3 regions of the Arthrobacter pasteuri genome follow, and region 1 is predicted to be linked to each of the others. Evidence: riboswitches for the same ligand, from Rfam matches in the RefSeq annotation. Region 1 holds a riboswitch; each other region holds the start of a gene.
The links. Region 1 has a riboswitch for S-adenosylmethionine ahead of ACX80H_RS08825 (methylenetetrahydrofolate reductase). Riboswitches for the same ligand answer to the same signal wherever they lie in the genome.

Region 1 (2,257 bases):
CAGGTCGTGGTTCAGATTCGGGGGGCAGGCTCAGGCCGGGACGGCGTCCGGCGAGCGCGCCGCCGGCAGGTCGATCTCCTCGATGACCCCGATGGACGCGCGATGGTCGTTGAAGGTGAACAGGTGCACGCCCGGGGCCCCAGCCTCGAAAGCCGCCCGGGCCAAGACGGCCGCTGCCTGCACGCCGATCCGCCGGCGTTCGGCCTCACCCGAGGCGGTCTCCAGCCGGTGCAGCAGGGCGGGGTCGGGACGGACGCCGGTCATTCCGGCCAGCCGTTCGAGCCGGCGGATGTTCCCCAGGGGCATCACCCCGGGGATGATCGGGATGGTGACTCCCGCGGCCCGGGCCGCGGTCAGCAGGCGGATGTAGTGGGCGGGGTCGAAATACACCTGCGTGATGGCGAAGTCGGCACCGGACCGCTGTTTGGAGACCAGCACCTCGACGTCGTGCAGGAACGACGGCGATTCCGGGTGCCGGTTCGGGTAGGCCGCCACCCCCACCGCCAGCCGACCGCCGGCGAGCGCGGCCCCGTGCCGGGCCTCGACCTCCCGGATCAGTTCCACCAGGGACTGGGCGAAGGGAAGCTCGCCGCGCAGTGCCTGCGGATCCTGCGGCAGGTCTCCGCGGAGGGCCAGCATGCCCCTCACCCCCAGTGCGACGAGCTGCCGCACCAACAGGTCGAGGCTCGCCCGTGTCTCCCCCACGCAACAGAGGTGGGCCAGCGGGCGCAGCCTGGTGTTGCTGGTCAGGTGCCCGATCAACTCGATCGAGGCCCGGCGCCTCGCGGGTGTGCCGCTGTAGGTCACTGAGACGTAGTCGGGACGGGTGGCCTCGAGTTCGTCGATCGTCCGCAGCACGGCATCCCCGGCTTCCGGGGTGGCCGGCGGATACAGCTCGTACGACAGCGACGGCGGTACCGCTGCCCCTTTCTTCAACGTCATCCCCGCTCCTCGGTGTGTCCGAGGGAGTGCACCAGGATGCGTGCCGGAAACCGGCGATCCCGGCGTGTCGGGACCGCTGGCGGGTGCGCTGATGCATGTCCATCGGTTCTGGCATTAGCACCGGTTCCACTGCTCTCCCGAGGGGAGGGCAGCGGAATGGTTGCTGCGGCGTCAACAAGCCAGATCTCTCGGCCGCTCTTGATGGTTGGTGGGATCACTGTAAGCGGCACCCCGGTCCCGGGTGCAGAACGTGCGGCGACAAGGCGCCGCATGACGTTCCGCGACGCCGATTTCGTCACATACCGCGTCCCCAACGACATATAACGAACCCGTCACATCGTCGGCCCTCCTCCTCGAGGTGTCGACGAGTCGAGTAAGGAAGCGGCGCTCAATCACGGCCGGCAGCATTCAGCGCGTCGACCTGCAGCGCGGCGTCGTGATCGTTCGTCAGCGCCTCGCAAATCCCAGGAACTGCCCGTGCCCTTGGGTGTAGCGGAACTCGGCGTGAGTGAGCGAAGTGAAACGTAGATTCTGGTACTGGGTTTCGCTACACGAATTGAGCTTCCAGGAGTGGATCGTGTGAGTCGCAGCGATAAGTGGCACGTTTTTCACAGCGGTTAGTGGCCGATGAGGAGACTTCTCGGGCTGCATCGACGAGTTCGGGTGTGAGGGTTTCGAGTTTGTTGAGAGCCTGGATGCGGGTGATCTGAGTGAGGAGTCGGTCAACGAGGCGGAAGTTGCCGCCCGTGATACGGATGATGGTTGCGATGGCAGTGGCGTGAGCGATGCCGTCATCGACTGCGGTGTTCTCTGTGGTGGGAAGGCGTTTGGTGAGGACAGCAGCGAGTTCTTCGGTTGTCAGGGCTCGGTATTCGTGGGCGAAACCGATGCGGCTGTAGAGCTGGGGGTAGCGGGCGAGTCTTTTCTCGATGCCGGGCATACCGATGAGGATGACGCCCATGTTGTGGCGGTCGAAGTAGTCGCGGACTTGTTCGAGACCCGGGGCTTTGAGGCGGTCGGCTTCGTCGATGATGAGCAGTTCGGTTCGTCCGCTAGAGCGGGAGTCGGTGTGGACGAAGGGGTCGATGGTGCCGTGTTCGGCATAGTCCACGGCGTAGGAGATGTGTTGGCATGCCTGCGGTAGCCCTTCGTCGATTTGCTTGATGGTTGCTGCGACGGTGGGGGTGAAGAAAGCGGTACGGGCTTGGAGTACTCGTTCTGGTATCGGTGCGAGATCCTCGGTGGCGTCGGTGGTGATGTTGGCTCGCCATTGGTCCCAGGCGTCGGTGGCGGCGTAGTGGCGGGCTGAGAGAGT
Region 2 (2,257 bases), 340 kb from region 1:
CGCAGCGCATAGTTCAGCGCCTCGACCCGGATCCGGGTGAACTTCTGGTAGTCCTCGATGGTGGGTTCGGGGTTGATCTGGTCCCAGTTCTCCGCGATGGACGGATCGTCGATCTGCACGATCAGGCCTGCTTCGACGATGGCCTTGTACTCCTCGCGCAGGACATCGGCCCAGGCGTAGATGAACTCCTCCTCGCTGGCGTAATAGTCGTTGCCGATCCTGCTCGCGGACCCGGGTGAGAGGGCCGTGATGAATCCTGTCGGGATGCCCGCGGCGCCCAACCCCGCTTTGAGGTTCGTGATGTCGCTGGCCAGTGCAGCGTGCCCGGTGTAGGAGATCGGCCCGGTCGCGGACGGAAAGGCTGTGGCGTTCTTGCCGATCTGGATGCCGCTCTCGGGATCCTGGTAGGCCGCCGCGAAGCGGGTCCAGTCACGCCGGTCGGCGAACGAGGTCAGCCTGATGGCGCCGGGCTCGCTACGGACAGGCTCGGCGAGGATCGGATTGAAGTCCGTCAGTTCCAGGCCGGCGGTGCGCTGGAAGCTGTAGGTCCACCAGGCTCCGTAATCGACCGGGTTGGACATCGCCTTGCCGTACTCGCCATCGCCCGGGATCGTGATCCCGAACTCCTTCTGGCGTTGGACGAGGTCCACCACGGCAGTCGTGAGCAGTCCTTCGAATTCCGGTGTCCGTTCCAGGGTGAAGCCGTCCTCGGCGAAGGTGCGGGCGGCGTTGGCGGCGATCAGTTCCGGTGTGCGGGGCAGCGAGCCGGCGTGGCTGGTGGAGATGCGATCGAGTGTCATGATGTTTTCCTTTCCATCGGTCCTGCCATTAGCACCTTTCCGGACAGGAAATCCGGGGGAAGCTGCAGCGTCATGGAGGCAGGTCTCTCAGCTGCTCTGGATGGTGTGGCTTAGGGCTCTAAATCCACCGGTGACGCAGGCACGTCCCCTCCACAGCCAGAAGGCTGAGCACCAATCGGAGGGGCTGGCCCCATCATGGACGACGATGAGCGCGCCGGAAAAACCAGGGGCGTAATATTCCGGAGCAATTCGGTGCGGAGTCTCGACTCCTGCGGCCGGCGAAATTCCCTGCTACCAGGCGTGGAACCGTCGATAGGCGTGCGAGCGCACGAGGGCACAAAGGCGCGGGGTGTTTACTTCGATCACGATTGCGTGGTTATACTTCCAACAGCTTCATGAATTGTGACCGTCAAGCTCCGACTTGGTCACATACCAACCCCGCGCTCGGTGGGTGGTTCGGATGACGAAGCGGTCCGCATTCACCCCCCGGGGTACCTGGTGCGGGCAAGAGCTCCCGAAAGGACGCGGCCCCGTGCCGCCCGCCGATGACTGCTACCTCCCTTGCTGCCTCCCACGCCCAGGTTCCCCTGTCGGTCGTGAGCATTCACGACTACGAGGCACTCATGGCTCCACGTGAAGCGTTCGTGGACTTCCTCCTCGGACCGCATGTGGCACCGAATCGCACGGAGGACGCCGGTCTGCCCCCACTGGCAGTCTGAGGAATGCCACGCACAAGCGGCCTCCTTCTGGATACCGACGTCGTCGTGGAGTTGCGGAGCCCACGCCCTTCCACGGCTGTCGTCGATTTCCTCCAGCGGAGGAGACACTTCCGTATATTCGTCTCCGCCCTGACGATCGGGGAACTGCATCTGGTGAGCCGGGAGAACCAGCAATATCGGACCGTCGGCGCCTGGGTGCAGGAGTTCGTGAACTCCTACAGCTCGAACATTCTTTCCGTCGACGCTGATATCGCCGCTGTCTGGGGCCCGATGCTGAGTGACGCCGAGGTGTCCGCAGTCGATTCCCTCATTGCTGCGACTGCAATTCATAAAAGCCTTTCCATTGTGTCGGGAAATGTCGAGGTCTACCGGGATTTCCCGGTGTCGGCCATCAATCCCTGGATTCCGGAAGCGCATGCGGTTGGGGCGCCCCCGACCCCGCCATCCCACACGGGACCGGCGACCCGGTCCCTGTAGACCCGCTCGATCCCAAGCCCTGACCACTTCTGCCGAAGGAGCATCTTCGATGAGTACCGGTGACGCCGGCTGTACGGCCACTTCCCAGATCCACGCAGGTTATGAGCCGCAGGCCCCCTACCGGCCCGTGGCAGTCCCCATCTATCAGACCGCGGCGTATGAATTCCCGGACTACGCATCGGCCCGGCGCATGTTCGCGCTGAAGGAGCCGGGCTTCACCTACACGCGGACCGGCAACCCGACGGTGGCAGTGCTGGAGCA
Region 3 (2,257 bases), on a different contig from region 1:
CTTTGGCGGCGCGGAACCCCGCGTCGAGGTCGGCGAGGATGTCGGTGATGTTCTCGAGGCCTACTGACAGGCGGACGAGGCCCGGACGCACGCCCGCGGTGAGCTGCGCTTCCGCCCCGAGCTGGCTGTGCGTCGTGGACGCCGGATGGATGACGAGCGAGCGGACGTCGCCGACGTTCGCGACGTGCGAGTGGAGTTCCAGTCCGTCGACGAAGCGCTTGCCGGCCTGCAGTCCCCCGACGATGTCGAAGCTGACGATCGCGCCCGTACCGTTGTTCCGCCCGTACTTCCTGCCGCGCTCGTACCAGGGGCTCGAGGCGAGGCCGGCGTAGGAGACGCGTTCGACGTCGTCGTGCCCCTCGAGCCACTCGGCGACCGCCTGCGCGTTCTGCACGTGGCGCTCCACCCGCAGGCTGAGGGTCTCCAGTCCCTGCGCGATGAGGAAGGCGTTGAACGGCGAGACGGACGAGCCGAGGTCGCGCAGGAGCTGGACGCGGGCCTTCAGGATGTACGCGAGGTTCGCGCCGAGTGCGCTGCCGACGCCGAGGTCCCGCGCGTAGACGAGTCCGTGGTAGCTCTCGTCCGGCGTGTTGAAGCCGGGGAACCGCTCGGGGTACCGGGCGAAGTCGAAGTTCCCCGAATCGACGATGACCCCGGCGATGGCATTGCCATGGCCCCCGAGGTACTTCGTCGCGGAGTGCACCACGATGTCCGCGCCCCATTCGATGGGCCGGATCAGGTACGGCGTGGACAGCGTGTTGTCCACGATCAGCGGAAGCCCGTTCTCGTGGGCGACGGCGCTGATGCCCTCGATGTCGAGGACGTCCTGCCGGGGGTTGGACACGACCTCGCCGAAGAAGAGCTTGGTGTTCGGCCGGACGGCGTTCCGCCACTGCTCGAGGTCGTCCGGGTCCTCCACGAAGGTGGTCTCGATGCCGAACTTCTTCAGCGTGTGCTTGAAGAGGTTGTACGTGCCGCCGTAGAGGCTGGGGCTGGCGACGATGTGGTCCCCCGCCTCCGCGATGTTCAGCACCGCGAAGGTCTCGGCGGCCTGGCCCGAGGCGAGCAGCAGGGCGCCGGCTCCGCCCTCGAGGCTCGCGATCCTCGTCTCCACCGCTTCCTGCGTGGGATTCCCGATACGCGTGTAGATGGGCGCGAGTTCCGTCAGCGCGAACCGGTTGGCGGCACTCTCGGCGCTCGGGAAGACGAACGACGACGTCTGGTAGATGGGCAGCGCGCGCGCTCCCGTGGCTGCGTCCGGTACCTGGCCGGCGTGGATCTGGCGTGTCTCGAAAGACCAATCGTTGGACATGGTGCTCCCTTTCGGAAGGGGCTCCGCCTGGTCCGGTGCCCCGGCCGGTGCGTGCCGCTCCAGGAGACCGGCTCCCGCAGGAGCCCGCGCTTGAACGGCGCCGGAATAGCGCCGAACCTGGTCTTCACCCGGGGCACCCCACCGCGGTTGGAGGGTTGCCGGCCAGCAAGCCGGGGCTTCGTGCTGGCACTCATGACCTCTCCTCATGAAAGCCCATCCGAGCAGATCCGGCAAGCCGTATGACCGTTCGTGAAGCAGCGTGAGGACGGGGCTGCGGAGACGCCATCGGAGGACCAGCAGGAGTAAGGCGATCCTAAGTCGAGACGTGCATCACTTAGTGCCAAGATAACCGCATGCGATTGGATCATGTCTCATATGCCTGCGAACCCAATGGACTTGCTGCGACTGCCGACCGGATCGCGGCCAACCTCGGGATGGACCCCGTGAAGGGTGGCGTGCACCCGCGCTTCGGCACCCGGAACATGATCTTCCCCCTGGTGAACGGCCAGTACCTGGAGGTCGTGGAGGTCCTCGACCACCCGGCGTCGACCAAGGCCCCCTTCGGTCAGGCGGTGCGCGCACGCTCCGAGGCCGGCGGAGGCTGGATGGGCTGGTGCGTCGCCGTGGACGACCTCACACCGTTCGAGGAGCGCCTCGGCCGCAGCGCGGTTCCCGGCAACCGCAAGTTCCCCGACGGCCAGGAACTGACGTGGCAGCAGATCGGCATCAAGGGACTCATCGCGGACCCCCAGGTCCCCTACCTGCTCCGCTGGGACGAGGGCAGCGAGGCCCTGCACCCCTCCCAGGCGCGACCGGCGTCGGTCAAACTGTCCTGCCTCACCATCGCAGGATCGTCCGAACGCGTGACCGAGTGGCTCGGCACCGACGTCGAGGAGACGCTTGACGGCGTCAAGGTCCAGTGGATCGCCCCGAACGGCACTCCGG

Region 2: it holds a riboswitch for S-adenosylmethionine, as region 1 does, so the genes downstream of both, ACX80H_RS07175 (cobalamin-independent methionine synthase II family protein) here and ACX80H_RS08825 (methylenetetrahydrofolate reductase) in region 1, are expected to answer to the same signal.
Region 3: it holds a riboswitch for S-adenosylmethionine, as region 1 does, so the genes downstream of both, ACX80H_RS14955 (bifunctional o-acetylhomoserine/o-acetylserine sulfhydrylase) here and ACX80H_RS08825 (methylenetetrahydrofolate reductase) in region 1, are expected to answer to the same signal.

Annotation. Positions count from the first base shown of each region.
Region 1 is NZ_JBTNDO010000001.1:1,864,601-1,866,857, forward strand. It holds gene ACX80H_RS08825 (methylenetetrahydrofolate reductase) at 31-942, opposite strand; SAM riboswitch class I at 1,039-1,150, opposite strand; gene ACX80H_RS08830 (AAA family ATPase) at 1,490-2,257, opposite strand, start outside.
Region 2 is NZ_JBTNDO010000001.1:1,526,904-1,529,160, reverse strand. It holds gene ACX80H_RS07175 (cobalamin-independent methionine synthase II family protein) at 1-800, opposite strand, end outside; SAM riboswitch class I at 811-907, opposite strand; SAM riboswitch class IV at 1,192-1,317, shown strand; gene ACX80H_RS07170 (PIN domain-containing protein) at 1,523-1,996, shown strand; gene ACX80H_RS07165 (O-acetylhomoserine aminocarboxypropyltransferase/cysteine synthase family protein) at 2,046-2,257, shown strand, end outside.
Region 3 is NZ_JBTNDO010000004.1:82,898-85,154, forward strand. It holds gene ACX80H_RS14955 (bifunctional o-acetylhomoserine/o-acetylserine sulfhydrylase) at 1-1,312, opposite strand, end outside; SAM riboswitch class IV at 1,394-1,510, opposite strand; gene ACX80H_RS14960 (VOC family protein) at 1,666-2,257, shown strand, end outside.